3 regions of the Pseudoduganella sp. HUAS MS19 genome follow, and region 3 is predicted to be linked to each of the others. Evidence: predicted binding sites of a transcription regulator. Region 3 holds the regulator's gene; each other region holds the start of a gene.

Evidence for each region. Region 3 encodes FNR, which switches genes on or off when oxygen is low (the NO sensors DNR and NnrR bind a similar motif). Its sites were predicted from a motif close to TTGATNNNNATCAA; they were not measured.
Region 1: ACWBU6_RS15890 (universal stress protein) is a predicted target of FNR. The motif match lies at 1,580-1,593, and genes of this name have one in related genera.
Region 2: ACWBU6_RS19240 (MBL fold metallo-hydrolase RNA specificity domain-containing protein) is a predicted target of FNR. The motif match lies at 7,224-7,237, and genes of this name have one in related genera.

What each region holds. Positions count from the first base shown of each region.
Region 1 is NZ_CM132133.1:3,482,149-3,492,110, reverse strand. It holds gene ACWBU6_RS15895 (TonB-dependent siderophore receptor) at 1-1,451, opposite strand, end outside; gene ACWBU6_RS15890 (universal stress protein) at 1,652-2,491, shown strand; gene ACWBU6_RS15885 (PHA/PHB synthase family protein) at 2,508-4,118, shown strand; gene rodA (rod shape-determining protein RodA) at 4,251-5,345, shown strand; gene ACWBU6_RS15875 (M35 family metallo-endopeptidase) at 5,506-6,567, shown strand; gene ACWBU6_RS15870 (hypothetical protein) at 6,583-7,035, opposite strand; gene ACWBU6_RS15865 (PAS domain S-box protein) at 7,066-9,312, opposite strand; gene ACWBU6_RS15860 (hypothetical protein) at 9,423-9,962, opposite strand, start outside.
Region 2 is NZ_CM132133.1:4,252,418-4,262,379, forward strand. It holds gene ACWBU6_RS19210 (DUF4266 domain-containing protein) at 1-43, shown strand, start outside; gene ACWBU6_RS19215 (DUF3570 domain-containing protein) at 55-1,200, shown strand; gene ACWBU6_RS19220 (FAD:protein FMN transferase) at 1,194-2,084, shown strand; gene dsbD (protein-disulfide reductase DsbD) at 2,088-4,046, shown strand; gene ACWBU6_RS19230 (carbonic anhydrase) at 4,043-4,789, shown strand; gene ACWBU6_RS19235 (diguanylate cyclase domain-containing protein) at 4,793-5,815, opposite strand; gene ACWBU6_RS19240 (MBL fold metallo-hydrolase RNA specificity domain-containing protein) at 5,825-7,189, opposite strand; gene ACWBU6_RS19245 (amino acid permease) at 7,338-8,684, shown strand; gene ACWBU6_RS19250 (hypothetical protein) at 8,684-9,514, shown strand; gene ACWBU6_RS19255 (hypothetical protein) at 9,594-9,962, opposite strand, start outside.
Region 3 is NZ_CM132133.1:3,363,146-3,373,107, forward strand. It holds gene ACWBU6_RS15365 (sensor histidine kinase) at 1-544, shown strand, start outside; gene ACWBU6_RS15370 (response regulator) at 541-954, shown strand; gene ACWBU6_RS15375 (ATP-binding response regulator) at 951-2,054, shown strand; gene ACWBU6_RS15380 (response regulator) at 2,047-2,682, shown strand; gene fnr (fumarate/nitrate reduction transcriptional regulator Fnr) at 2,784-3,557, shown strand; gene ACWBU6_RS15390 (carboxymuconolactone decarboxylase family protein) at 3,625-3,996, opposite strand; gene ACWBU6_RS15395 (MerR family transcriptional regulator) at 3,950-4,402, opposite strand; gene ACWBU6_RS15400 (bacteriohemerythrin) at 4,448-4,834, opposite strand; gene ACWBU6_RS15405 (cyanophycin metabolism-associated DUF1854 family protein) at 4,907-5,371, opposite strand; gene ACWBU6_RS15410 (cyanophycin metabolism-associated ABC transporter) at 5,364-7,643, opposite strand; gene ACWBU6_RS15415 (cyanophycin synthetase) at 7,749-9,926, shown strand; gene cphA (cyanophycin synthetase) at 9,939-9,962, shown strand, end outside.

The sequences.
Region 1 (9,962 bases), 120 kb from region 3:
GACAGGTTTTCGCTAATGTCGTACACCACGCCGGCATACGGGGTCAGCTCGCGATCGTGCTTCATCCGGTAAGCCGGGCTCCACGCGCCAACACCGCTCTTGTCGTAGTTGGTGACGCGCGCGCCGATAATCGCTTTCAAGGAATCCGTCATCGAGAAGCGCGCCACGCCGTACACCGCTGCCTGCCTGGTCACGCTGCTTTCATAGAACGTCGGCGCGCCCCAATTCGGCTCCGGATAGGCTGCGCCATTCCAGGTGTTGAAGTTCCCCACCGGCGGGTGGCCGCCAATGCCGTAATCGGCGGCACGGCTGTCGGCGTTGAATTCCTGCTTCGAGTGCATGTAGCCAATCGCCGCCTCGTGCTTGCGGCCTGCGAATGCGAACGGGCCGCCTGCATGCAGGCTGAAGTCGTCCTGCCTGGTGTGGGTGATGTAGGACCCGGCAAAGGCGCTCACGCCCAGGCCAGTCACGCGGTCAGGCACGCCGGACAGGTACAGCAGGGCGGAATCGGCCTTACGGTCGCTCTGGCTTAAGCTTGCGCGCACCTTCCAGCCGTTATCGAAACTGTGCTCCAGGTTGGCGAACACGTTTTCGTATTCGGTTTCCCAGCGGGTCCAATCGGCGGCGGACGTCTTGGAGACATCCCAATTGGTCTTGCTGCCGTCGGCGTACCAGTACGGCAGCCCGCCCCACATCGGGGCTTTCGGCTCGTTCTTCTGGCGGCTGTAACCGGCCGACAGTACGGTGCGCGGGCCCAGGTCGGCTTCCACGGTGCCGTAGAAAGTGTTGCTCTTGCTCTTCAAGAGGTCGACCCAGCTATCGGAACGCTGGTACTCGCCGACCACGCGGGCCCGCACCGACCCACTGGCATTGACGCCGCTCGAAACGTCCAGCAAGGCCCGGCGCTCGTTCCATCGGCCCATTGCAAGTTCGGCGCTGCCGGTCAGCTCTTTGCTGGCCGCTCGCTTGCGTACCAGGTTGATGGCGGCGGAAGGATTGCCGGCGCCCGTCATCAGGCCGGTGGCGCCGCGCACCACTTCCACGCGCTCATAGCTGGCCAGGCTGCCCACGACCTCACCGGAACTCCAGGGCTGGTCCCAGGTAGTCGGCACGCCGTCGATCTGCAGGTTATCGATGTCGAAGCCGCGCGCGGTGAACCCGGCGCGGTGGGTTTCATACTGGTTGACCGACACGCCGGTCACATTGTTGACGACATCGGTCACGGTCTGCAGCGCCTGGTCTTCAATGCGCTGCCGGGTCACCACGGATACCGATTGCGGGGTGTCGCGCACGGAAATGTTCAGCGGCGTTGCGCTCCTGCTGCGGTCGGTCGTATAGGAGTCCAGCTTTTGCGCCGTGACCTGGATTTGCGGCATCACAGCCGCCTCCTCTGCCAATGCCGCGACCGGAAACGCCAGCCCAAGCAGTACCGCCAACTTCTTCTTATCCATTGTTACCTCAGCTAGTTAAACGTTTAATAGCTGGCGGACAGGCTGGCTCTTATATGAAAGCGCAAATGATAACCATTCTCATCTAAAAGTCAACTCTTGCTAATGCAAGTTACTGGATTAGAGTGAAATTGACCCAGATCATGCCGCTGGATTGCGCGAAAGCCTAGACTTTTTCCCATCTATCCATCCTGGAGGCTGCCATGGGGTTCAAGACTGTCGTAGTGCATGTCAATAGTTCCGCTGATAGCGAGCGCCGTGTGCGGCTTGCTTCCCAGGTCGTTCGCATGTCGAAGGGGCGCCTTGTCGGCGCCGCGATGAGCGGGATCTCGCGCTTCCTGTATGCCGACCACGCCACGGCCATGGGCGTCAGCATGGCCGCCCAGTGCATCAACGAAGCAAGGGAGAACGCCAGGGCCAGCCTGCGCAAGTTCGAATCGCAGTGCCAGATGCTCGACCTGCCGTCTTTCGAGTCACGCCTGCTCGATGACCAGGCGGCGGATGGACTGGTGCTGCAATCGCGCTATGGCGACCTGGTTGTCCTGAGCCAGGTCAATCCAGACGATCCGATCTCGCCAATGGAGGAAGAGACACCCGAATATGTCGCCATGAACAGCGCACGGCCGGTACTGGTGGTGCCCTATGCCGGGCATTTCGAGGCGCCCTTCCAGCGCATACTTGTCGCCTGGGACGGCAGCATGGAAGCCACACGTGCCATCACGGCCGCCATTCCTTTGATAGAGGGCGCAGCCAAAGTCACCCTGGCCGTGTTCAATGCCGGCCGTGAGCCGGACACCCACGGCGGCGAACCGGGAGCTGATATGGCGCTCTATCTCGCCCGGCATGGCATCAGGGTTGAAGTCTCTTCGCAGGCGACTGCGATCGACGTCGGCTCGGCCCTGCTCTCCTTCGCTGCGGATATCGATGCCGACCTGCTGGTCATGGGTTGCTATGGCCACAGCCGCTTTCGCGAGATCATGCTGGGCGGGACCTCCCGCACTGTCCTGCAAAGCATGACGCTTCCTGTCCTGATGGCGCATTAGGTCTATACTGGCCTGCATGCCAAATCCATTTGCCAATGTCGCCGCCGCATGGCTGGCGCATCCCGTGGAAATGGCCCGGGCGTGGCAGGAGCTGGCCACGGTGGCCTGGGCCACGGGCATGCCCGCGCCCTTGGCCGAAGCCGCGGAGGGTGACGACCGTTTCAGCGACGATGCCTGGCGCGACAATCCCTTCTTCCACAGCCTGATGCAGCAATACCTCGGTTTCACCCGCACGCTCGAACGTCAGGTCTACGATACGCCCGGCGTTGAAGAGCGCGAAGCCCACAGCGCTGCCTTCTGGCTGCGCCACTGGTGCAATGCCGTGGCGCCGAGCAACTTCCCACTGACCAATCCCGAAGTACTACGCCGCGCATTCGACAGTGGCGGCACGAGCCTCAAGCGTGGATTCGAGGAATGGCTGCGCGACCTGCTGGCAGGCGACTTGCGCATGGTCGATCCGGCCCAGTTCCGGCTTGGCAGCGACCTTGCTGCGACACCAGGCCGGGTGGTGCTGCGCAACCAGATGATGGAGTTGATCCAGTACACGCCAGTATGCCCGCAGCTGCGGGCCATGCCGCTGCTCCTGGTGCCACCCTGGATCAACAAATACTACATCCTCGACCTGACCGAGCGGCAAAGCATGGTGCGCTACCTGGTGGAGCAGGGTTTCGATGTGTTTGTCATGAGCTGGAAGAACCCGCGTGCCAATATGCGGGAGGTCAGCTTTGAAGACCACCTGTTCGACGGCATCCTGGCGGCAATCGAAGCGGCGCGCACCATCGCGGGCGCGCCCCAGGTGCATGCGGTGGGCTACTGCATTGGCGGCACTGCGCTGGCGGCACTGATGGCGTGGCTGAACCGCCGCTACGAAGCACCAGGCGATATTCCGGTTGCTCACTGGACCCTCCTGGCCACGCTCACGGACTTTTCCAAGCCTGGCGATATCGCCAGCTTCATTAACGACGAGAGCGTAGCGCTGCTCGAAAGCCTGATGGCGCGCCAGGGCTTTCTCGACTCGCAGCAGATAGGTTGGAGCTTCCGCATGCTGCGCCCTAACACGCAGATCTGGCGCTACGTGGTGCACAAATACCTGCTCGGCGAACCCACTCCCGCACTCGCTCCCCTGGCCTGGAACGCAGATGGCACGCGGCAGCCGCACGCCACGCATAGCTTCTGCCTGCGCGAGCTGTACCAGGCGAACAAACTGGCGCAGCCCGATGCGCTGGAAATCCGCGCACAGAAGCTGGACCTGGGCCGCATCCGGCAGCCGCTGTACGCCGTTGGCGCGGTAGCCGATCACATCACCCCCTGGCGCAGCACCTACCGCAGCGCGGCCCTGGCCGGCGCACCGGCGCATTTCGTGCTGACGGCCTCCGGCCACATCCTCGGCATCATCAATCCACCGGGCGGCAGCGCCAAGCAGCAATTCTGGTCGGCGCCCCTGGTCGCCGGCCGCGACCCCAAGGACTGGCTGGCGGTGCAAACGCCGGTGCCCGGTTCCTGGTGGCAGCACTGGGCCGCATGGCTGCATGCGCGCTGCGGCGAATGGCGCGTCCCCGCGCCGGGGCCACATCCGGCCTATCCCTGGCTATGCGAAGCGCCCGGAAGTTACGTGCGGGAACGCTAATCCTGGCCTTATAATTTCGGCCATGGAAAATGATCAGAAACAATTCCGCCGTCGCCTTGCCGTGCTTGGCGTGCTCGCCCTCGCAGGCTTCGCCGTCCTGGCCGGCCGCGTCATCTGGCTGCAGGCACTCCAATGAACAATACCCTCATTTCCTGGCGCCGCCTGCGGTCGGTGCTGGCGGTCGACGCGCCTTTGGCGGCCATCCTGGGCATGCTGATGGCGACCGGCCTGGTCACCCTGTATTCTGCGTCAGCCGACTTTCCCGGCCGCTTTGAACTCCAGTTGCGCAATATGCTGATGGCGCTGGTCCTGATGTGGACCGTTGCCAGCATTCCGCCCCAGATGCTGATGCGCCATGCGGTAACGCTGTATTCGCTTGGCGTCGGCTTGCTGGTGGCGGTATTCCTGTTCGGCGTCACGAAGAAGGGCTCCACGCGCTGGCTGCATCTTGGCCACGATTTCCAGCCATCGGAGATGATGAAGATCGCCATGCCGATGATGCTGGCCTGGTTCTTCCACCGCTTCGATGGCGCCCGGGGCTGGCAAGTCTTCGTTGCCGCGGCGTTGCTGCTGGCCATTCCGGTCGGCCTGATCGCCAAGCAGCCCGATTTCGGCACCGCGATGCTGGTGCTGGCGGCGGGCTTCTATGTCATCGTGCTGGCGGGCCTGTCGTGGAAGGCACTTGCCGCGCTGGCGGCCGCCGCTATCGCGGCGGTGCCGCTGGTGTGGCACCTGTTCCACGATTTCCAGCGCCAACGGGTGCTGACTTTCCTGAATCCCGATGCCGATCCGACGGGAAAGGGCTTCCAGATTGCGCAGGCCAAGATCGCCATCGGATCCGGCGGCGTGGCGGGCCGCGGCTGGATGGACGGGACCCAGGGCCACCTGGGTTTCGTCCCCGAACGCTCCACCGATTTCATCTTCTCCGTTTTCGCGGAGGAATTCGGCCTACTGGGCGGGATTGCGCTGCTGCTGATGTACGCCTTGCTGGTCTGGCGCGGCATGCAGATTTCCGCCGGCGCGGTAACACCGTTTTCGCGCCTGCTCGGTGGTGCAATCACCATGATCCTGTTCACCTACGCCTTCATCAATATCGGCATGGTCTGCGGCGTGGTGCCGGTGGTCGGCGTGCCCCTGCCGTTCTTCAGCTACGGCGGCACGGCCCTGGTAACGCTCGGCATCGGCTGCGGCATTTTGATGTCGATCCGGCGCCAGAGCCTGGCCTGAGCCCGTTACAAATGTCCCGCTTTGGACAAATCCGCCGCCTGGTGTCCAGGGCATAACGGAACCGTTGTTGAAATGGCGACACGTCGCCGATTTCGATTGAATTGGCGCGGCCTCCCCGTCAAGATTGGGTCACCCCAACCACAACCGGACGGAGAGACGAATGAACTTGAAACACCTTGGCGCTTTCGCACTTGCAGCATCCTTCAGCCTGGGCGCGTATGCGGCCGACGGCCTGTCTGCCAGCATCAGCATGGACAAGCGCGCCCTGGGCCCGCGCGATGACGTGGTCGTTCACGTCACCTTGACCAATACCTCCTCGGTGCCGCAATACGTCCTGAAGTGGCATACCCCGTTCGGCGATATTGAAGAATCCCTGTTTGAAGTGACCCGCGACGGCGCCAAGGTGGCGTACGAAGGCATGCATGTCAAGCGTGCCGCGCCAACCCCAGCGGACTATTACGTGATCCAGCCGGGCAAGTCGTACAAGGTGCAGGTCGAACTGTCGCAGATGTATAACATGAGCATCTCGGGCGACTATACGATCCGCTACAAGACCAAGTCCGCCAAGCTGTTCAGCCACATGGACCCGATGGGCAAGGTCATGGACAAGAAGCAGCCTGACACCCTGAGCTCGGATGCGCTGACCATTTCGATCGAAGGCACCCTGCCGCGCGGCAGCGTGGCCAAGGCGCCCGCTGAACCGACCGCCACTGCGGGCCTGAGCTTCAGCCGCTGCACCACCTCGCAGCAGTCCACCATCACCAATGCCGTGGCTGCGGCGCAAGGCATGTCGAACAACGCCAACGCCTACCTGGGTGCGAACAACACCGGCCCACGCTACACCAAGTGGTTCGGCACCTATACTTCGAGCCGCTACAGCACCGTGAAATCCCACTTCACGGCCATCAAGAGCGCCTTCGACACCAAACCGGTCACGGTCGATTGCGGCTGCAAGCAAAGCTATTACGCCTATGTGTATCCGAACCAGCCTTACAAGATCTATGTTTGCAAGGCGTTTTGGAGCGCTCCGATGACCGGCACCGACTCCAAGGGCGGCACGCTGGTGCACGAGATGAGCCACTTCAACGTGGTGGCGGGCACCGACGATCACGCCTACGGCCAATCGGCAGCGGCGGCGCTGGCGATCAGCAATCCGAGCCAGGCGGTGGACAACGCCGATTCGCACGAATACTTCGCGGAAAACACGCCTGCCCTGCAATAAGCGGCGGCTTGCCGCTCACCGGCCGGTGTGCTCGAAGCGTACCGGCCCCACGGTGAGCGGTACTTTCTTCCCTCCCATGAGGTAATGCCCGGTGTAACTGATGGTGTAGGCGTGCCGCCCGGGCTTGAAGGCATAGGCAGGGCCCAGGTCGATGGCGTTGCTGCGATGCGCGCCCGGAGACATCGACAGGTAGTCCTGCTCGGTCAGCGGCCCGCGTTTGACCATGATGCCCTGATAATCGAGCAACTGGCCAGTGGCCGCATCGCGCACCTCGAACAGCTTGCCGAACATTTCCTCCTCGCTTGCCAGGGCGTGCAAGACTTTCACCGGCTGCGCCGCATGGTTGGCCAACGCGATGTGCAGCACCGGCTGGCCCGCAGTGTCTTTGACGGCAAATCTGACTTCAAGCATTTTCGCTTCCCCGGACAGCGCCCCGGCCGCTAGCAAGACTGCAATATTGATTTTCACTCCAGACTCCGTTACACGTGAAACCTGTTCTTAACGCGACTGTTCCAGTGCTTCCCCGACCGCTTCCAGGAAGTCGCCGATGTTAAGCGGCTTGGTCAGGTAGCGGAAAAAGCCGGCCTCCAGCGCGGCCTGCACATCAAGCGGCATGGCATTCGCCGAGAGGGCAATGATGGGGATGTCGCGCGTGGCCGTATCCTGCCGCAGGCGGCGCTGGGCTTCGCGCCCACTGATGCCTGGCAGGTTCATGTCCATCAAGATCACATCCGGCAAGTAGTCGCGCGCCATGCTGACCCCGGCATTGCCATCCGTTGCCGACAGAAGCTCGACGTTAAGGTGCAGCTTGGCAATTTCCTGCACCAGCCTCAGGTTCGCGGGATTGTCTTCCACGTACAACAGCAGGGGTTTGCTGTGATAGCCGCGTACCAGGGCCGGGACGCCCTCTTCCGTTAGCTGCTGAGGCAGTTGCGGCGGTTCAGTGGTTTCCATCTCGACCGTAAAGGTGCTGCCTTGCCCGACCGAACTCGTGACGCTGATGGTCGCGTTCATCAACTCGGCCAGGCGCTTGCTCAGCACAAGGCCGATGCCGCTGCCCTCTTCCGATCCACCTTCCTGGCCGAGGCGGTTAAACGGCTGGAACAGGCCGGCCATCTGTTCCCCGCTAAGGCCGGGACCGTCGTCGCGCACGGCCAGCCAGGCGCGCCCCGTATCGCCTTCGCCGCAGGCGATCCAGACGTGCCCGCCCTTGCTGTTGTATTTGACCGCGTTGCTCAGCAGGTTGAGCACGATCTGCCGCAACCGGATGCGGTCAGCCCGGACACACAAGCCGCGCGGCTCGGACAGGTAAACCGCCACCTGCCGCGCATCGGCCATCGCCTCAATCATCTTGCTCGCTTCATGCAGCAGGTCGTCCAGCGCAACAGGTTCAAGCGAGAGCGTGACGGCGCCGACCTCGATCTTGGCCAGGTCCAGGGTTTCATTGATCAGGTGCAGCAGGTGCTGACCGGCCTGCACGATGTTGCCGGCAAAGGCGTAGCGCTGCTGCTGCGACAGCGGCAGCTTTTCATTGTGCAGCAGCTGGCCGAAACCGAGGATGGCATTCAGCGGGGTCCGCAACTCATGCGACATGCTGGCCAGGAAGCGGTCCTTGGCCTTGCTCGCCTGCTCCAGTTCAAGCTTTTGATCGAGCAGCTTGCGCTCGATCTGGCGGCGCCCGCTGATGTCGCGGATGGCGCTCGAAACCAGCAGTTCGTCCTCAGTCTTCAAGGGGCTGAGGCTGATCTCCACCGGGAACTCAGAGCCGTCGCGGCGCATCGCATACAGCTCGGCGCCGGCGCCCATGGCGCGCGGCTGGGCCTTGGCGAAAAAGCTGCTGCGCGCCGCCGGGTGGCGCCCGGCAAAGCGGGCCGGGATCAGGATCTCGATCGGCTTGCCCAGCAGTTCCTGGCGCTGGTAGCCGAACAGTTGTTCGGTCTGCGTATTGACCAGCACGATTTCGCCGCGCGCGTTGACGATCACCATCGGGTCGGGGGCCGATTCGAGCAGGCCGCGGAACTTTTGCTCGGCCTTCTTGCGGTCGCCGATATCGCGGATCGCGCTCATGACGATGGCGCCCTCCTCCATCTGAATCATGCTGAGGCTGATCTCGACGGGAAACTCGAGTCCATCCTTGCGCAAGCCGTACAGTTCCAATCCCGCCCCCATGGTGCGCGTGCGCGGCTGCACGAAGTACTGCGCGCGGTGTGCCACATGGCCGCCGCGGAAACGGTTGGGCAGCAGTATTTCAACGGGTTTGCCCAACAGTTCGCGCGGTTCGAAGCCGAACAGGCGTTCGGCCTGGCTGTTGACCAGGACAATCCGGCCGGTGGAGTTGGCCATCACGATCGCATCGGGCATCGACTCGAGCAAGCCGCGGTAGCGCGACTCGACCTGGCGCGCATCGCGCAGCGCCTTGGCATCGGTTATATCGTTCTGGCTATGGATGATGTACTGGATCTCGCCCTGGGCGGTGTAAACCGGCTTGCAGGCGGCGCCGATATATACGGCCTGGCCATCCTTGCGACGGCGCAGGTATTCGAAATCGGCGCCGAATTCCTGGCGCACCGGGTGGCCCGGCATGCCGATCAGCTCCGACAGCCGCTGGCCGCGCGCCTCGTCCGCACTGTAGCCATAGATTTCCGTCGCGCCCTTGGTCCAGAAGATCACGGTGTCGTGACCGTCCGTGGCAATGATTCCGCCGGGAGCTTCTTCGAGGATGAACTTGCCCAGGTCAGTTTGCATTTTCGGTCTCTTAACGGACTCAGCGGAACCCATTGTAAGCGAAATCGGACGAAAAAAAACCGCCGGCCCTCGGGGGCCAGGCGGTCGATAGCGCGGGGGAGCGCTGTAAATTACCAGGAGGCTTTCAAGGTGTAGGTGCCGCCGGAAGAACCGGTGCCACCCGAGTAGTAATACACCTTGGCATACAAGGTTACAGCAGTCGAGCCCGTGTTGGCGCGCGTTACGGCATCGACCTGGCCGGTGCCTTTCACGCTCGATGCCAATTCGGTGCCGGCGCTGTTGTACAGCTTCAAGTCGTAGTCCGAAGAGGCATTCGGGGTCAGGGTAGCCGTCAGGGTCTTGCCTGCTGGAACAGTGATGGCGAAGTAGTCGGCGTCACTGCTGGCGCTCATGTTGGCGCTGGCGGTGGTGCACGACTGGGTGATCGGGTTGGCCGTCGCAATGGTGTTATTACTTTCCGTTTCAGACATGTTCACCGGGGTGCAGCTGGCCGACAGGATGTTCTGCGCCTCGAACTTGGCCTGGAAGGTGTTGGCGTAGCTCAGGTCGGACGGGAACAGGGTCTTGGCCGCGTTCACGATGGCCGTCGCCATGGCTGGCATCTTGATGTTCGAACCCAGGCCGAAATGCGCTTCCAGGATGATCTTGTC
Region 2 (9,962 bases), 890 kb from region 3:
CGGCGGCAGCGCCGTGGGTGGCGGCGGATGCGGCTGCAACTGACAAGGATCACCATGGAAAACAAACCACAGAACGGCGTGCCGGTCGGCCAGGCCTTGCTGGCGGCGGCCATGCTGCTGCCGGGAATCGGCGCGGTGCATGCCGAAACGCCGCCGGAGCGGGGCAGCATCGGCGTGAAATACCTGTACTACAAGGAGGACCAGCCGGGCCTGGACCGGGTGCGCGTGCATGCACCGGCGGTGTCGGTGCTGGCGCCGATCGCCGGCCAATGGACGGTGGCCGCCAGCGCCACGGTGGACGATGTGTCGGGCGCTTCGCCGCGCTATCACACTGCCATCTCCGGCGCCTCGCGCATGAACGATTTGCGCAAGGCGGGCGACGTCACCGTCACGCGCTACCTGCCGCGCGGCACGGTCAGCGTATCGGCGGCTTATTCGACGGAACACGACTATGTGTCGCGCGCCCTGTCGCTGCAGACATCCCTTGCCAGCGACGACAGGAACACCACCTGGAACTTCGGCCTGGGCGGATCGGATGACAGCATCAATCCCGTCAACCGTGTCGTGCAGGATGCGGGGCGGCAGACCGTCAGCGTGCTGGCCGGCGTGACGCGGGTCCTGACGCCGGTCGATGTTGGCCAGTTCACGCTGACGCACACGCAGGGGCATGGCTACTACTCCGATCCTTACAAGCTGGCCGACAACCGGCCCGGCACGCGGCGCCAGGATACCGCCCTGCTGCAGTGGAACCACCGTTTCACCGCGCTGGCGGCAACCAGCAGGCTCGGTTACCGCTATTACCGCGACAGTTTTGGCATCCGGGCCCATACGCTCGGCGCCGAGTGGGTCCAGGGCCTAGGCAATGGCTGGACCGTCACGCCGGCCGTGCGGCTGTATTCGCAGCGCGCGGCCGACTTCTATTTCGATCCGGTGTACGACAGCCAGCTTGGCGCCCCGTTCCCGCCGGGCTATGTGTTCGGCAGCCCGCAAGCCAGTTCCGCCGACCAGCGCCTGTCCGGCTTCGGCGCCGTCACGCTGGGCGTGAAACTGGCGAAACAGCTCAATCGGGACTGGGCTGTCGACTTCAAGCTCGAACGCTACGAACAGCGCGCTGCCTGGCGCCTGTTCGGCAGCGGCAGCCCGGGACTGGCGCCGATGCGCGCCGTCAGCCTGCAAATAGGAGTGACACGGCAGTGGTAAGCCCCATTTTCACGATCGACTTCCAGGCGATGGCCAGCCGCTGCGAGATCCGGCTGGCCGCCGCTTCGGGAGCTGAAGCGCGCGCGCTGGCCGAGCCCGCGCTGGAGGAAGTACGCCGGATCGAAGCCAAGTATTCACGCTATCGCGCCGACAGCATCGTGAGCCGCATCAACGCGGCGGCCGGCGTGGCGCCGCTCGCCTGCGATGAGGAGACCCTGGCGCTGCTCGACTATGCCGATGCCGTGTACCGCAGCAGCGGCGGGCGCTTCGACATCACTTCCGGCGTGCTGCGCAAGGTGTGGGACTTCCGTCTTGGCACCGTGCCCTCGCCGCAGACGCTGGAGCGCCTGTTGCCGCTGGTCGGCTGGCATCAGCTGCGGCGCGAGAACGGCAGCGTAATGCTTGCCCGAGCCGGCATGGAACTCGATTTCGGCGGCTTCGGCAAGGAGTATGCGGTTGACCGCGCGGCGGAAATCCTGACAGCGCAAGGCGTGCGGCACGGCTATGTGAACCTGGGCGGCGACATGCGTTTCCTGGGGCCGCGGCCCGATGGCGGGGAGTGGAGCATCGGCATCCAGCACCCGCGCGATACGCAAGCCACCGTTGCCAGCGTGCCGTTCAGGCGGGGAGCGCTGGCCACCAGCGGGGACTATGAGCGGTACTTTGAGGCCGATGGACGGCGCTACTGCCACATCCTCGATCCAGGCAGCGGCATGCCGGTGTCGTACTGGCGCTCGGTGAGCGTGGTATCGCCGCTGGCCATCGCAGCCGGCAGCTGCAGCACCACAGCCATGCTGCTGGAGCGCGACGGGCTGGATTTCCTGGAGCAGTCCGGCCTGCCCTTCCTGGCCATCGACCAAGACGGTCAAATTTTTCGGAGGTAGATGATGAAATTCCTGATTCAATGGCTGGCAGCGATGCTGCTGGCTTTCCTGTCGGGCAGCCCTGCCCTGGCGGACGATTTCCTGGCGCCCGAGCAGGCATTCGGCTTGCGCGCGGAATTGCGGGCGGATGGCCAGCTTGCCCTGCATTGGTCGATCGCGCCGGATTATCATCTTTACCGCGACCGCATTCTCCTGCGCCGCGATGGTGTGCTGCTGCCGGTTTTGCTGCCGCCAGGGAAGCGCAAGTATGACGAGAATTTCGGCAAGGAGATGGAGACTTATGCGGGAGAGCTGGCTTTGCAGCTTCCCTGGCAGGGCCGTGCCGGCGCGACCTTGACCGTCGGCTACCAGGGCTGTGCCGATGCCGGCTTGTGCTATCCCCCGCTTGAGCGCCGCTACCGCATCGATCCGGCGCGGCCGGGCGTACTGGCAGCCCTGCCCGATGCCGTGCCGGGCCAGACGGCGAACGGGGCCGGAACCGGCGCCGTGCCAGCGGACGGCGGCGCGACCGCGGCAGCCAGTGCCGCAGGTGCGCAGGGACCGGCGGCAGGCGGCGCTGCGGCCGGGGACCGGGCGGGCGGGCGCGATGCCGGGCGGCGCGGCGCGGAAATGACAGCGGAGGATGACACTTCGCTGGCGCAGCGCACGCTGCAAAGCGGCAGCGCGTGGCGGATTGGGGCGGCCTTCCTGGCCTTCGGGCTGCTGCTCTCGTTCACGCCGTGCGTGCTGCCGATGGTGCCCATCCTGTCCTCCATCATCGTTGGCGAGACGCATGTGACGCGCCAGCGCGGCCTGCTGCTGGCGGCCGCGTACAGCCTGGGCATGGCCCTGGTCTACACGTCGCTGGGCGTGGCAGCGGGGCTGGCGGGAGAAGGCCTGGCGGGCGCGCTGCAGAAGCCCTGGGTCCTGCTGACCTTCGGCGCACTGCTGGTGGCACTGGCGCTGTCGATGTTCGACGTCTACCAGTTGCAGTTGCCCAGCGCCCTGCAGACGCGCCTGAGCTCCGCCAGCGGCAGGCTGTCCGGCGGCCGCCTGGCGGCGGTGTTCACGATGGGCGCCGTCTCGGCGCTGATCGTCGGCCCATGCGTGGCCGGCCCGCTGGCGGGAGCGCTGCTGTACATCAGCCAGACCGGCAACGCCCTGACCGGCGCCGGCGCCCTGTTCGCAATGACCTGCGGCATGAGCGTGCCGTTGCTGCTGACCGGCCTGTCGGCCGGCAGCCTGCTGCCGCGCGCCGGCGCCTGGATGAACCACGTGAAGAAAGTCTTCGGCCTGCTGCTGCTCGCCGTCGCCATCTGGATGGTCAACCCGCTGTTGCCGGCGCCCGCCAGCATGGCACTGTGGGGTGCCTTCGCCATCCTGTGCGCCGTCTTCCTGCGCGTGGCCGAAGCGCTGCCGCAGGGCGCCGGCGCGGGAGCCTGCGCAACGAAAGCGCTCGGCGTGCTGATGCTGTTGGGCGGTCTGTTCGAACTGGTCGGCGCGGCCAGTTCGGGACACGATGTGCTGCAGCCGCTGGCCCACCTGCGCGGCGGCGGGAACGGTGCTACCATTGCCGGCGCGGCTGCGGGCCATGCACATAATGCCGAACCCCGCTTCACCCGCGTGCGCACTGTCACCGAGCTTGACCAGGCCCTGGCTGGTGCGAAGAAACCGGTCATGCTGGACTTTTACGCCGATTGGTGCATCTCTTGCAAGGAAATGGAACGCCTCACTTTCACCGACGCCCGCGTGCAAGCCGTCATGCAGGACATGCACCTGCTGCAGGCCGATGTCACAGCCAACAGCGAAGAAGACCGCGCCCTGATGAAGCGCTTCAGGCTTTTCGGCCCGCCCGGCATCGTGATGTTCGACGCCAACGGAAACGAAGTGCCGCAGGCGCGCACCATCGGCTACCAGCCACCCGAAAAATTCCTGCGCCGCCTGGAACTTGCGGCCAATAACCCTGAAAGGACCATTCAGTGAAACGCACCCTCTCCTTCCTGCTCTGCGCCGCCCTGCTGCCTGCCGCGGCCTTCGCCGGAGACAAACCGGCACACTGGAGCTATGAAGGCGCCACCGGCCCGCAGAACTGGAGCAAGCTGGAACAGGACTTCAGCACCTGCAAGCTGGGGCACAACCAGTCGCCGATCGACATCCGCAAGACCAGCAAGGCCAAGCTGCCGCCGCTGGAATTCGCTTACAGCCCGTCGCCGCTCAAGATCCTCGACAACGGCCACACCATCCAGGTGAACTACGCCGCGGGCAGCAGTGTCACCATCGACGGCAAGCGCTACGACCTGCTGCAATTCCATTTCCACAAACCAAGCGAAGAAAAGATCAATGGCCGCAGCTATCCGATGGTGGCGCACCTGGTGCACAAGAACGCGGAAGGCAAGCTGGCCGTGGTAGCGGTGCTGTTCAAGAAAGGCGCCGGCAACCCGCTGGTGCAGACCCTGTGGGACGCCCTGCCGACGGAAAAGGGCGAAGCCCAGGAAGTAGCCGGCGTGAACATCGATATCGGCAAGCTGCTGCCGGCCACGCAAGGCTATTACAACTTTGCCGGCTCATTGACCACCCCGCCATGCAGTGAAGAGGTCAACTGGTTCGTGCTGAAAACGCCGGTTGAAATGTCGGATGCGCAGCTGAAGCGCTTCGCCACGGTCTACAAGCACAACGCCCGCCCGATCCAGCCGCTGAACGGCCGCACCGTCCAGGAAAGCCTGTAACCCTCAGCAGCGGGCCTGGGCCCGCTTGCAGCGATCGCGTCCCTGCCGCTTGGCGGCATACATGGCCGCATCGCTGCGCCGCAGCAGTTCTTCCGCCGGTTGCGCATCATAGGGAAACACGGCCAGCCCGATGCTGGCCGACACGAATGCCGGCTGCTCTCCGGCCAGCCGCACCGGGGCACGCACGGCGGCCAGCGCCCGGTCCAGGATTTCCTCCGCCTCGCCAACATCGTTCAGCCCCGCCAGCAGCAGGACGAATTCGTCGCCACCGAGCCGCGCCACGGTGTCGTTGGCGCGCACCACTTGCTGCAGGCGTCCCGCCACCTCCACCAGCACCGCATCGCCTGCCTCATGGCCGTAAGTGTCGTTGACATTCTTGAAACCGTCCAGGTCCATCACGCACACCGCCACCAGCTTATCGGCGCGCGCGGCAAAGGCCAGCGCCTGCTGCAGCCGGTCTTCCATCAGGCGCCGGTTCGGCAGGCGCGTCAGCGGGTCCAGGAAGGCCATCTTTTCGATCTCCTCCTGGCGTGCGCATTCGTCCGTGATGTCGGTGAACAGGCCGAAGTAATGCTGCACCTTGCCGTACTCATCGCGCACCGCGCTCAGCGTCAGGTGGGCCGCGAACAGCGAACCGTCGGCGCGCTTGTCCCACACCTTGCCCTGCCACTGGCCGGTGCCCAGCAAGCCTTGCCACATCGCCTTGTAGAATTCCGCGTCCTGCCTGCCGGACTGCATGATGCGCGGATGCTGCCCCACCAGTTCATGGCGCGCATAGCCGCTCATGGCGGCGAAGGCGCGGTTGGCCTCGACGATGCGCATGTCGCGGTTGACCACCAGGATGCCTTCGGAAGTCGCATCGAACACCTTGGCCACCAGGTGCTCGCGCGCGGCGGCGCTGCGCATGCGCTGGCGCAGCAGGCGGGAAATTCCCGTCACATGGCGAAACATCAGCCATGCCGTCAACGCTGCGGCCAGCAGGGCGCCGCACACTGCGGCGAGCGAGATTTCCAGCGTGGCCGCCATGCCATCCCCCTACTCCAGCACCACCTCTTCCAGATAGTCCGGCACGCGGCAGGGCCACTGAAGCTGCTCGGAAATGCGCAGCCTTAGTGCATCGGCTGCCGCCGGTTCGCCATGCGTGACGAACACCTGGCGCGGGGTGGCCGAGGAGTGCGACAGCCAGCCCAGGATTTCGTCGGCGTCGGCATGGGCCGACAGGTTGCCGATCAGTTCAACGCGAGCCCGCACGGGGTAATACTCGCCGTGGATCTTGACCGAAGTTTCGCCGGCCAGCAGGCGGGCGCCGCGCGTGCCCGCCGCCTGGAAGCCTGCGAACAGGATGGTATTGCGCGCATCGCCGGCAAAGGCCTTCAGGTGGTGCAGCACGCGGCCGCCGGTCGCCATACCGCTGGCGGCAATGATCACCATGGGCGCCTGGCGCCGATTCAGCGCCATCGATTCTTCCACGCTGTTGACGATGTGCGCCACATGGCCCAGGGCACGGCAACTGCGTTCGTCCAGCCGGTGCTGGCCCTGGTGCCTGATGTAGAGCCGCGTCGCATCCACCGCCATCGGGCTGTTCAGGTAAACCGGCAGTGCCGCCGGAATCGCCCCGGCCTCCTTGAGCTTGCATATTTCATACAGCAGTTCCTGAGCCCGTCCCACTGCAAACGAGGGAATCACGGTCACGCCGCCACGGGCTGCCGTCTTGCTGATGACCTCAGCCAGCTTGCCGCCCGGATCGGACACGTCGTGGCGGCGGTCGCCGTAAGTCGATTCCACCACCAGGTAATCGCATTTCCCAAGCACGGTCGGCGGCCGCATGATCGGGTCGTTCGGCCGTCCCACGTCACCCGAAAACATCACGGTACGGCCGGCGCAGCGCACCGATACCGAAGCCGCGCCCAGGATATGCCCCGCCAGCTGGAAGCGCGCCATCATGCCTGGCGCCGGCGAGAACTCATGGCCGACCGGCACCACCTCCAGGTGCTCCAGCGCGCGCAGCGCATCGGCTTCCGAGTACAGCGGCAAAGCCGGCTTGTGTTTGGAGAAATTGTGGCGGTTCGCATACAGCGCCTCCTCTTCCAGCAGCCGGCCGCTGTCGGGCAGCAGGATGTGGCACAAGTCGCGCGTGGCTTCCGTGCAGTACACCCGGCCGCGGAATCCGGCACTGGCCAGCACCGGCAAAAAACCGCTGTGATCGAGGTGTGCGTGGGTCAGCACCACGCTGCGGATGGTATCGGGCGGCACAGGAAAGGCCTCCCAGTTGCGCAGGCGAAGCTGCTTATAGCCCTGGAACAGGCCGCAATCGACCAGGACCTGTTCGTCGCCATGGCGCAACAGGTATTTGGAGCCGGTGACGGTGCCGGTGGCACCCAGGAATTTAAGTGTGAGCATGTTTGCAGCATAGCCAAGGCCCGGCACAAAATATTTGATCTAGGTCAAGGAGCGCCCCCGCAAAATGCGGCAGTGCGAAAATGACATTGTTGCCTTGCGAGGATGTAGAATCAGGGCCTTTGACCATTTCGACACCAGGACGCCATACATGACAGAACTGAAACGGGGCCTGAAGAGCCGCCACATCCAGCTGATTGCGCTGGGCGGCGCCATTGGCACGGGCCTTTTCATGGGCATTGCGGACACCATCAAGCTGGCCGGGCCTGCCGTGCTGCTTGGCTACGCAGTGGCCGGCTTCATTGCCTTCCTCATCATGCGCCAGCTGGGCGAAATGGTGGTCGACGAACCGGTAGCCGGCTCGTTCAGCTACTTCGCCGACAAATACTGCGGCCACATGGCCGGCTTCATGTCGGGCTGGAATTACTGGGTGCTGTATGTGCTGGTCAGCATGGCCGAACTGACGGCGGTCGGCATCTACGTCCAGTACTGGTGGCCCTGGATGCCGACCTGGGTCAGCGCCCTCGCCTTCTTCCTGATCATTAACGCCATCAGCCTGGCCAATGTGCGCGCTTACGGCGAGATGGAATTCTGGTTCGCGATCATCAAAGTAGCGGCAGTGGTCGGCATGATCGTGTACGGCGGCTACCTGCTGGTGTCCGGCAACGCCGGACCGGAAGCGGCCGTGGCCAACCTCTGGCAGCACGGCGGCTTCTTCCCGAACGGCGTGTCGGGACTGGTGATGGCGATGGCCGTCATCATGTTCTCATACGGCGGCCTGGAGCTGGTGGGCATTACCGCCGCCGAAGCCAGCAACCCTTCCGAAACCATTCCAAAGGCGACCAACCAGGCCATCTACCGCATCCTGATTTTCTATGTCGGCGCACTGGGCGTGCTGCTGTCGCTTTACCCGTGGCAGAAAGTGGTCACCGGCGGCAGCCCGTTCGTGATGATCTTCCACGCCTTGAACGCCAACTGGGTGGCGAACGTGCTGAATGTCGTGGTGCTGACCGCCGCGCTGTCCGTCTACAACAGCGGCGTCTATTCCAACAGCCGCATGCTGTACGGCCTGGCCAGGCAGGGCAACGCGCCGAAAGCCCTGCTGAACGTGAACAAGCGCGGCGTGCCGCTCGCTGCGCTGGGCGTATCGGCGCTCGCCACCGGCATCTGCGTGGTGCTGAACTACTTCATGCCCGGCAAGGTGTTCGGCTTCCTCATGGGGCTTGTGGTGTCGTCGCTGGTGATCAACTGGGGCATGATCAGCTGGATCCACCTGCGCTTTCGCGCCCGGAAAAACGCCGAAGGCCACGAGACCGGCTTCAAGAGCTGGGGTTACCCGTTCACCAACTATCTTTGCATGGCGTTCCTGGCCGGCATCCTGCTGATCATGTTCATGACCGAAGGGCTGCGTATCTCGGTATACCTGATTCCGGTGTGGCTGCTGGTGCTGTTCATCGGCTACCGCTTCCGCGGCGTACCTGAAAAGGCCGTCGCGTAATGACCAAGGTCGCGCTCCTGACCATCCACGGCATGGGCGAGCAGCCGCTCGACTATGCCGACGATATGCGGCGCGCGCTGTCGCACCGCATGGGCGCGGCCTTCGCCAACGTCGACGTGCACAGCGTGTACTACCAGCACCTGCTCAAGCCCAATGAACTGGACGTATGGAACCGCACGCGCGAACGCTCCACGGTGCGCTACGAGCAGCTGCGCAAATTCATCCTGTTCGGCTTTGCCGATGCGGCGGGGCTGGAGAACCGCAAGGAGTACGACAATTCGGTCTACGAACAGGCGCAAATGGAGATCGCGCGCGCCCTGCTGGCGATTCTTGCCACACGCGGGCCGGATACGCCGATCGTCATGCTGGCGCATTCGCTGGGCTGCCAGGTCATGTCCAGCTTTATCTACGATGCACAGAAGCGGGCCGGCGGCGGCCTGGTCTCGGCCGGCATCTGGAAAGCGGGCCGCATGGCCGACAGCCTGAGCGCGGAGCAGCGCAAGTTCCTGCAATGCGGCACGGCGCGGGCCTTCGTGACCACCGGCTGCAATATCCCGGTCTTCGTCTCCGCCCACCAGCGCATGGACGTCAAGCCGATCATCAAGCCCAATCCCGGCTTCCGCTGGCTCAACCTGTACGACCCCGACGATGCGCTCGGCTGGCCGCTGCAGCCGCTGGAAGGCGGCTACGAAACGCTGGTCGAAGACCGCGTGGTGAACGCCGGCCAGGGCATCCTCGACTTCATGACCAAGAGCTGGAATCCCCTGTCCCACACCGCCTACTGGACCGACGACGAAGTCATCAAACCCCTGGCCAGCACCCTCCTATAAAGAGAAAAGTCGGGGTCAGGTCCGGCAATCGGACATTTTGCGCAGCAAAATGTCCGATTGCCGGACCTGACCCCGACTTTCATTTTGCTGCCTCGGCGGCTTGGCGCTGCTGTTCGATGCGGCGGATTTTTTCTGCTACCTTGGCCAGCTCTTCGGGCGGTACGCCGGCTTCGCGGCCTTGCTCGAGGTCGGCCTGCAGGCGCGTCAGCTCGGGGCCGGCCGCTTGCGCGTAGGCTGCCGCCAGGCGCCGCTTTTGCGCCAGCTGGTGGGCGGCATAGGCCTGCGGGTCGGCCAGTACGCTGGCATCCGGGTGTTCGGCCGGGGCGCCGCGCTCGATCGGCGGGGTGCGCGCGTCACCTGCTTCGCGCGCCTGCGACAGCGGCAGCCAGGCTGGCGTGCGCGTGTCGACGGGCGGGATCGGGACGCGGCGCAGGCCATCGCCCTCGCC
Region 3 (9,962 bases):
GCGGCTGCTGATCAACCGGGTGCACCGTATGGGCGCCCTGATCGACGGCATCCTGCAATACTCGCGCGTTGGCCGCATCAAGGAAGCCGTGGTGCCGGTGCAGCTTGAACAACTGGTGGCGGAAGTAGTCGACCTGCTGGCCGTGCCGGCGCATATCAAGGTCAGCGTCATGCCGGGCATGCCTGCCGTGACAGGCGAGCCGACCCGCATCCAGCAGCTGTTCCACAACCTGGTGTCGAATGCAGTGAAGTACATGGACAAGCCGCAGGGCGAGATTGAAGTGGGCTGGGCCGACGAAGGCGGCCAATGGCGTTTCCATGTCCGTGACAACGGCCCCGGCATCGCCGAGCGGCATTTTGAACGGATTTTCCAGTTGTTCCAGACGCTGGCCCCGCGCGACCGCGTTGAAAGCACCGGCGTCGGCCTGGCGCTGGTGAAAAAGATCGTAGAGATGTACCAGGGCAGGGTGTGGCTGGAGTCCGAGCTGGGCAAGGGCACCACCTTCTATTTCACCTTGCCAAAGAAAAGAAAGAGCAAAGCATGAACAATACGAGCAAGCCCATCCTGCTGGTGGAAGACGACCAGGTCGACGTCATGACCATTTTGCGCGCACTGAAGGAGGTCCACGTCGGCAACCGGGTAGTGGCAATGGAAAATGGCGAGGCCGCGCTGGAGTACCTGCGCGAGCCCGGCAGTGAACAGCCTTGCATCATCCTGCTGGACCTGAACATGCCGATCATGAACGGCATCGAGTTCCTGCAGAACGTCAAGCAGGACCCGCTGCTGCGCCGCATACCGGTCATCGTCCTCACCACATCGGAGGAACAGCAGGACAAGATGCGCAGCTTCGACCTGGGCGTGGCGGGCTACATGACCAAGCCGGTCGACTACCGCCAGTTCGTCGAGGTTGTGCGCTCGATTAACCTGTACTGGACCATCAGCGAGCTGCCATGAGCACGGTAAGGGTCCTTATCGTCGAAGACGATATCGTCGACCGTATCGCCTGCCGCCGTGCTTTCGCGCAGGCGCCGGGCTTCAGCTGTGAACTGCTGGAAGCGGAAAGCGGGCAGGAAGGGCTGGACATCGCCTTGCGCGAAGCGCCCGACTGCATCCTGCTCGACTATCACCTGCCGGACCTGACCGGGCTCGAATTCCTGGCCCGTCTTGCGGCCGACCGGGGCGAGCCGCAGCCGAACATCCCGGTGATGATGCTGACCGGCGCCGACAGCGCCACCGTTGCGGCCGAGGCCATGCGCCGCGGTGCACGCGATTACCTGGTGAAGGACAGCGATGGCCGCTACCTCGATTTCCTGGCCGGAGCCATTGACCGGCTGTTGCGCGAACAGCGCCTGATCGACGAGAAGCAGCAGGCCGAACGTGTGTTGCGCCAGTCGCAGAAGGAACTGCGCGAATTGGCCGCCTACCAGGAAAAACTGAAAGAGCACGAGCGCACCCGGATCGCGCAGGAGATCCATGATGAGCTCGGCGGCCTGCTGACCGGCATCAAGGCCTACATCTCGGTCGCCATCGAGCGCGGTGGTGAGCAAGCGGACCCGCTGCTCAAGGATGCGGCCAAGCTGGCGCAGGATGCGATCGAAACCGTGCGCCGCGTGATCACCGACTTGCGGCCTAGCGTCCTGGATCAGTTGGGCATCTGGCCGGCACTCGAATGGTACGCGGAGCAGGTGGCCCAGCGCAGCGGCCTGCAATGCACCTGCAGTATCGCGCCCGAAGCGCAGGCGCTGGAGCTGGATGCCGAGCGCAGCACGATGTTGTTCCGGGTCGCGCAGGAAGCGCTGACCAATGTGGTGCGCCATGCCGAAGCCAGCGAGGCGCGCGTGATCGTGGACACCGACGGCGCGAACGTGGTGCTGCGCGTGGAAGACAACGGCAAGGGCATCGAAAGCGCCGGGCTGTCGGACCGCGAATCCTGGGGCCTGTTCGGCATGCATGAACGAACGCGCCGCTTCGCCGGCGAATTGACTATCAGCGGCAAGGCCGGGCAGGGCACCACCTTGCAGCTGCGCCTGCCTTTGGAGGACAAGAATGGGTGACAAGATCACCGTTTTGCTGGTCGACGACCATGCGATTGCGCGCAACGGCGTGCGCCTGATGCTGGGCACTGCGGCCGACATCAGCGTGGAGGGCGAGGCGGGGACTGCGGTGGAAGCCATGCAACGCGTGGGGGAACGCAGTTTCGACGTGGCGCTGGTCGACATCAAGATGCCGGGCAAGAACGGGCTGGACCTGCTCAAGACCCTGCGCAGCGAATGCCCGCGCATGGCGGTGCTGGTGCTGAGCACCTATTCGGAAGAGATTTATGCGGTGCGGGCGCTGAAATCCGGGGCCTCGGGCTACCTGACCAAGGATGCACCGACTTCGACACTGATCGAGGCGGTGCGCAAGGCCGCCTCGGGCGGCAAGCATGTCAGCCCGGCCTTGCTTGAAAAGTTGGCAACACTGGTTGGTGGCGGCCCCAGCGGCGACCACGAAGAGCTGTCCAACCGCGAGCTGGAAGTATTCAAACTGATCGCCCAGGGCGAGTCGTTGGTGCGGATAGGGGAAAAACTGCACCTCAGTCCTAACACCGTGACAACCTATCGCAGCCGCATCCTCGAGAAGATGGGCATGTCCAGCAATGCCGAGCTGACCCGCTACGCCCTCGAGCATGGCCTGATCTGAATCGCTGTAGGGGAACCACTACAGCAACTACACAGGATGCTTGATACCGGGAAATGATGCCGGGCGCGATACTGCTTCCATCGAAAACAAGGAGCAGCTAAATGAGCCCGGTCATCCCAATCACCCCTGCAAACGCCGCCAAATCCTGCGCACCTGTCGCAGCAAAATGCTCGCTGTGCAGTTTCAACCGCCTTTGCTTGCCTCAGGGCCTGGCCGATGACGATGTGGCCCGCCTTGACCAGATCATCTCGCGCCGCCGCCGCGTGAACCGCGACGAGCCGCTGTACAAGACCGGCGACAGCTTCCACAGCCTGTATGCCGTGCGCTTCGGCCACTTCAAGACCGTGCAGGTAAACCAGCGCGGCGAACAGACGATCGGCGGCTTCCACATGGCCGGCGACCTGCTGGGGATGGAAGCCATCGGCAATGGCCAGCACTCCTGCAATGCCGTGGCACTGGAAGACAGCGAAGTCTGTGAGATCCCTTTCAACCGGCTGCAAGAGCTGGTGATGCAGATCCCCGGCCTGCTGCAGCAGTTCCACCGCACCATGAGCCGCGAGATCCAGCGCGAGCAGTCGGTGATGCTGTTCCTGAGCCATATGCGCGCCGAGCAGCGCCTGGCAATGTTCCTGCTGAACCTGGCCGGCCGCTACGCCCAGCGCGGCTACTCGTCGACCAGCTTCCAGCTGCGCATGTCGCGTGAAGACATCGGCGGCTACCTCGGCCTGACCGTGGAAAGCGTGAGCCGCCAGTTGGCCCGGCTGCGCCAGGACGGCTCGATCGTCCTGCAAAACCGCGACTTGCGCATCACCGACCGCTCCAAACTCGAGGCCATGTCTTCAGGCGGCATGGCGCAGGAGCTCGCGGTGGCTTAAGCCACGCACCGTTTTTCTCACCTGTAGGGGGTGTATGGGGCAGCTCTCGCTGCCCCTTTTTTCTTGTTTATTGCGCGAAGACTTCTTTGGCGGCCAGCAGCCCGTTAAGGGCGGCGGGGAAGCCGGCATAGACTGCCATTTGCATGATGGTCTCCACAATCTCGTCCCGGCTTACGCCGACGTTGAGGGCGGCGTGGATGTGCACTTTGAGCTGAGGTGTGGCGTTGCCCATGGCGGTCAGGGCCGCCACCACGGCGATCTCGCGCGATCTCAGATCCAGGCCGGGGCGCGAATAGATGTCCCCAAAGGGGAATTCGATCAGGTAGCGGGCAAAGTCCGGGGCGATATCTTCCAGGCTCTGCACGACACGCTCGCCGGCCTGGCCGTCGACTTCACGCAGTTTTGCGAGCCCGCGTTCGTAGCGGTTTTCCATGTTCATCAGCGTTTCCTCCATCGGTGGTGGTTGGATTCGACGCCAGGGACTGCTCCAGCGAGCGGTAATACGCGATCTTGGCCTGCAGCGATGCAGCGGATTGCCGCATCGCCTCGATTTCGGCAAGAACGTCCTGCATGTGCTCCTCCAGCAGCCGGCGCCGTGCCGGCACCGTCGAGTCCCCGGCGCCGCGAAGCTTGGCGAACGATTGCATTTTGCCGATTGGCATATGGGTCGTTCGCAAGCGCAGCAGGAATTCGATCCAGGCAAGGTCCGATGCCAGGTAGCGCCGCTGGCCACCCGCCGCCCGATTGACCGGGGCTATCAGCCCGATTCGCTCGTAGTAGCGGAGGGTATGTGCCGTGAGGCCGGTGCGCTTGGATACTTCGTCTATGCTCAGGTGCGATTCCATGGGGGGATCGTAAAAGTTTGAGTGCACTCGAAGTCAAGCACTTTATTACGCCAGCTTCGATGCCGCAACTGCCAGCGCGAGATCCATGGTGTTGATGTGGGCCGCAAGCCAGTCCGGCAAGGTGCGGATGATGCCGCGTGCGGTGGCTTCCTCGTTGTCCTTCAGCAGGCGCAGGACGCGCGCAACCTTCTCGAGCAAGTTGCCGTGGGCGGCGCGGTGTGCCTGGGCGGCGGGATAGGCGATACGCTCCATCAGCCGGTTTTCCTCGCGCAGGTGCTCGAGGATTTCGGCGGCCAGGTCGCGGCAGGCCGTGTCGAAGGCGGGGCGCGGCAGGGCAGCCATCGCCTCCAGCATGTCGAAAACGATGCGGTGCGACTGGTCGAGAACAGGGATGCCGAGCGCGAGGTCGGGGCCGAAGACAATGGAATCCATGCGGTGCTCCAATAGTGTCGAACCGCAATTGTGCCGCCCGGAAACAGGACGGCACATGATCCATGTCAATTTTTACAGGAAGCGGTCCAGGATCTTCTTGCTGTGCTTATCCAGCGCAAACTGGTCGCGGATCAGGAAGTGGATGCCGTGGCTGTCGGACACCAGCAGCGACACGCTGCCGATGCGCCTGATGTCTTCCTCGCCGCGCAGCACGAAGCTGGTTGCGCCGCGGTCGGTGTCGACGGTCCAGGTGGAAGGGCAGGCATAGCTGCCCACCTCCACGATGCGCTGAATCACCGGCATGAACTCGCGCCCTGCCAGTTCTTCGCGCACGATGTCGGCCATCTGCGGCGACAGGTCGGAAATGCGGTCCAGCCAGGCCACTTCCTTGCCGTCGGTGTTGACCAGCGACAGTCCTTCTTCCGGGGCCTGGATGGGAAACGCGCGTACCGGCGATACGCCTTCATGCAGGACGCCGTTGGCGTCGATCAGGTTCAGCTTGCCGAAACTGTCGCGGCTCAAGGAAAAGTTAATCATCTTCACGGCTCTTTGCTTTGTCATCCATGTCGGTATCGACGTTTCGTGCCTGCGCCTGGTAGAGGCGGTAGTAGGCGCCTTCCCTGGCCATCAGTTCTTCGTGCGGGCCTTCTTCGACCACCTTGCCGCGGTCCATCACCACCAGGCGATTGGCCCGCTGCAGCGTGGACAGGCGGTGCGCAATGGCGATGGTGGTGCGGCCGGCCACCAGGTTGTCCAGCGCCTTCTGGATTTCCTTTTCGGTTTCCGAATCGACCGATGCAGTCGCTTCGTCCAGGATCAGGATGCGCGGGTCGATCAGCAGTGCGCGTGCGATCGAAATACGCTGGCGCTCACCGCCCGACAGGCCCTGGCCGCGCTCGCCCACCATCGAGTCGTAGCCTTGCGGCAGGCGCAGGATGAAGTCGTGGGCGTGCGCTGCGCGGGCAGCCTTCATGATCTCTTCGCGGGTCGCTTCCGGCTTGCCGTAGGCGATATTCTCGGCGATGGTACCGAAGAAGAGGAAAGGCTCCTGCAGCACCAGGCCGATGTTGCGGCGGTAATCCGACACCGCGTAATTGCGGATATCCACCCCATCCAGCAGGATCGCGCCTTCGGCCACGTCGTAGAAGCGGCAGATCAGGTTGACCAGGGTCGATTTGCCGGACCCGGAATGACCGACCAGGCCAATCATTTCGCCGGCCTTGATCTCCAGGTTGACGCCGCGGTTGACTGCGCGGTTACCGTAGCGGAAGCCGACTTCGCGCAGGGTGATGTCGCCCTTGATCTTCTCGACCTTCACCGGCTGCGCCGGGTCCGGCACGCTTGAAACGTGGTCCAGGATGTCGAAGATGCGCTTGGCGGCGGAAGCGGATTTCTGCGTCACCGACACGATGCGGCTCATGGAGTCCAGCTTGCCATAGAAGCGGTTGGCGTACAGGACGAAGGAACTCAGCACGCCAACGGTGATGTTGTGCTTCGAGATCATCCAGATGCCGAACACATAGATCACCAGGATGCCCAGTTCGGTCAGGAAGGACACGGTCGGCGAGAACAGCGACCACACTTTGTTCAGTTTGTCGTTGACGGCCAGGTTATGCTTGTTGGCAGTACGGAAGCGGGTCGCTTCGCGGGTCTCCTGCGCAAAGGCTTTCACCACGCGGATGCCGGGAATGGTATCGGCCAGCACGTTGGTCACTTCGCCCCACACGCGGTCGATCTTTTCGAAGCCGGTGCGCAGCCGGTCGCGCACCAGGTGGATCATCCAGGCGATGAACGGCAGCGGCAGCAGCGTGGCGATGGCCAGCCAGGGATCGATGGTAAACAGGATCACGCCGGTCATGACGATCATCAGGACATCGGAGGCGAAATCGAGCAGGTGCAGGGACAGGAAGACGCAGATGCGGTCCGATTCGGAGCCGATGCGCGACATCAGGTCGCCGGTGCGCTTGCCGCCGAAGTATTCGAGCGACATGCGTAGCAGGTGCTCATACGTCGTGGTGCGCAGGTCGGCGCCGATGCGTTCGGACACCAGTGCCAGCACATAGGTCTTGGCCCAGCCAAAGATCCAGGCCAGCACGGCGGCGCCGGTGAGGGCTGCCATGTACTGGACTACCAGCATGTGTTCGACGGGCTTGCCGTTCTGGTACGGGATCAGCACATTGTCCGTCAGCGGCATGATGATGTACGGCGGGATCAGGTGCGCGCCGGTGGAGAGCAGCATCATTGCAAAGCCGAGCGCCAGCTGCCATTGGTATGGCTTGGCAAAGCGCCACAGGCGGAACAGGGTCCAGGTGGAGGGCGGCGTGTGGACGACCTTGGTGCACACCGGGCATTCCTCCTGGTCCGCTTCCAGCGGCGCCTTGCAGGTGGGGCAGGAGTTCTGTTCGACCTGCTGCAGCGGCTTGCCATGGATGTGCGCTTCCAGCAGGCGCGGGAAGTTTTCGGACAGGCGGATCGCCAGCAGGTTCTGGCCCAGCGTGAAGCGCCATGCGGCAAGGCGCTGCGTGTCATCCACCAGCTCAAGGTGGCCCACGCCGGCGTGGTCGTGCAGTTTTAGCGACATGCCGGCACGATAAGTCCAATCGCGCCATACCGTTTCACCGGGTGCACGTGCCATAATGCGGCGCTCCGTGAGGAGCACCAGGCCTTTGTGGAAGTGAAGCTTGGAGTCCAGGTCAACCTCCAGCGCGCCAAGTACGTTTTCTTCGGGGGCAAGCGCTGGCAACTCTGTGCGCCACCTGTCGGGAAGTTCTGTCAGGCTGAGCTCAGAGGAAAGTTGGTTTGTTATCATTGTGGATCAGACTCCGGCACTCTTTGCCAAGTGGCAAGAATTGCGAAACAGTGGGAAAATAGAAGGACGGGCGGAGTATACCGCAAGAGGTACAAGAGCTAAAACATGACAAAAAAGAAAGACATTGAGTTTCTCCGTGTAACACACCTGCGCGGACCGAACATCTGGACCTATCGCCCGGTGATCGAGGCCTGGCTGGATATCGGCGAGCTTGAAAACTACCCCTCGAACAAACTCCCCGGTCTTTATGAACGCCTGATCGCCTTGCTGCCTGGCCTGGTCGAGCATCGTTGCGGCGTCGGTGAGCGTGGCGGCTTCCTCGAGCGCCTGCGCGATGGCACCTACGCCGGCCACATCCTGGAACACGTGGTGCTGGAGCTGCAAAACCTGGCCGGCATGCGTACCGGTTTCGGCAAGACCCGCCAGACTGCCGAAGGCAGCGGTATTTATAAGATGGCGTTCCGCACCCGCCAGGAACAGGTTGGCCGCGCCGCACTGGCCGCCGGCAAAGAACTGCTGATGGCTGCTGTCGAAGACAGGCCATACGACCTGGCCGCCACCGTTGAAAAGCTGAACTCGATGGTCGAATCGCTGTGCCTCGGTCCATCGACCGGCTCCATCGTGGACGCGGCGACCGACCGCAAGATCCCGCACATCCGCCTGACCGACGGCAACCTGGTGCAATTGGGCCACGGCGCCCGCCAGCGCCGCATCTGGACCGCGGAGACCGACAACACCTCCGCCATCGCGGAAGGCATCGCTTCCGACAAGGACATGACCAAGGACTTGCTGAAGTCCGTCGGTGTGCCGGTGCCGGAAGGTACCCTGGTCAAGAGCGCCGACGAAGCGTGGGAAGAGGCGCAGGACATCGGCTTGCCGGTGGCCGTCAAGCCGTACGACGGCAACCATGGCCGCGGCGTGTCGCTGAACCTGATGACCGAAGCCGACGTGCGCGCTGCCTACGATATCGCCGTGGTGCGCGGCGGCAGCAAGAGCGTGATTGTCGAGAAATTCATCGTCGGTAATGAACACCGGCTCCTGGTGGTCGGCCGCCGCATGGTTGCAGCTTCCATGGGCGAATCGCTGTGGGTGACCGGCGACGGCAAGTCCTCGGTGCAGGAGCTGGTCGACAGCCAGATCAACACCGATCCGCGCCGCGGCACCACCGAAGAATTCCCGCTGAATATCGTCGAACCGAAAAAGTCGGAAGAAGTGCAGCTGGACCTGAAACGCCAGGGCCTGACTCCGGACTCGGTGGTCGAAGCCGGCCGCAAGGTACTGATCCAGGTGAACGGCAATGTCGCCAACGACGTGACCGACCTGGTGCACCCGGCCGTCGCCGAGATGGCGGCGCTGGCTGCGCGCACCATCGGCCTCGACATCGCCGGCATCGACCTGGTGGCCGCCGACATCTCCAGGCCGCTGGAAGAGCAGGGCGGCGCGATCATCGAAGTGAACGCGAGCCCGGGCCTGCTGGCCCACCTGAAGCCGGCCGCCGGCGGCGTGGCGCGCCCGGTGGGCCACGCCATCTGCGACCAATTGTTTGCTGAAGGCGAGGACGGCCGCATCCCGATCGTGGGCGTGGCAGGCAGCCGCCAGAACGCCCTGATTGCCCGCCTGATCGGCTGGCTGCTGCAAATGAGCGGGCGCTACGTCGGTACCGCGACCGACCAGGGCGTGTTCCTGAACGGCCGCAATGTGGCGCGCGGCCCGCTGACCGAGTGGGAGTCGGGCGAGCGCCTGCTGCTGAACAAGAATGTGGAAGCGGCGGTCTTCGCCAATTCCGGCCGCATGATCCTGAGCGAAGGCTTCTCTTACGACAAGTGCATGGTGGGCGTGGTGACCGACGCCGCCGGTCACGAGGAGCTCGGCGAGTTCTACATCAACACTCCCGAACAGATGTATGGCGTGCTGCGCACCCAGGTTGATGTGGTGCTGCCGGAGGGCGCTGCCGTGCTGAACGCTTCCGACGCGCAAGTGGTCGAAATGGCCGAACTGTGCGATGGCGACGTGATCTTCTACGGCACCGACGAACATGTGCCGGCCATCGATTCGCACCGCCAGGATGGCGGCCGCGCCGTATTCCTGCGCGATGGCGGTTTCGTCATGGCGGCCGGCCGCGACGAGCTGGCAGTGCTGCCGCCGTCCTGCCTGCCGGCGAGCGGGGAAGACCGCAAGGAAGCAGTATTGGCCGCGATTGGCGCCGGCTGGGCCATGGGCCTGTCGCCGGACCTGATCGGTGCCGCGCTGCGCACCTTCGAGTGGAATACCAAGAAAAACTAAGGATTACCAGGAATGGAAGTTATTCGCCTCCGCGCA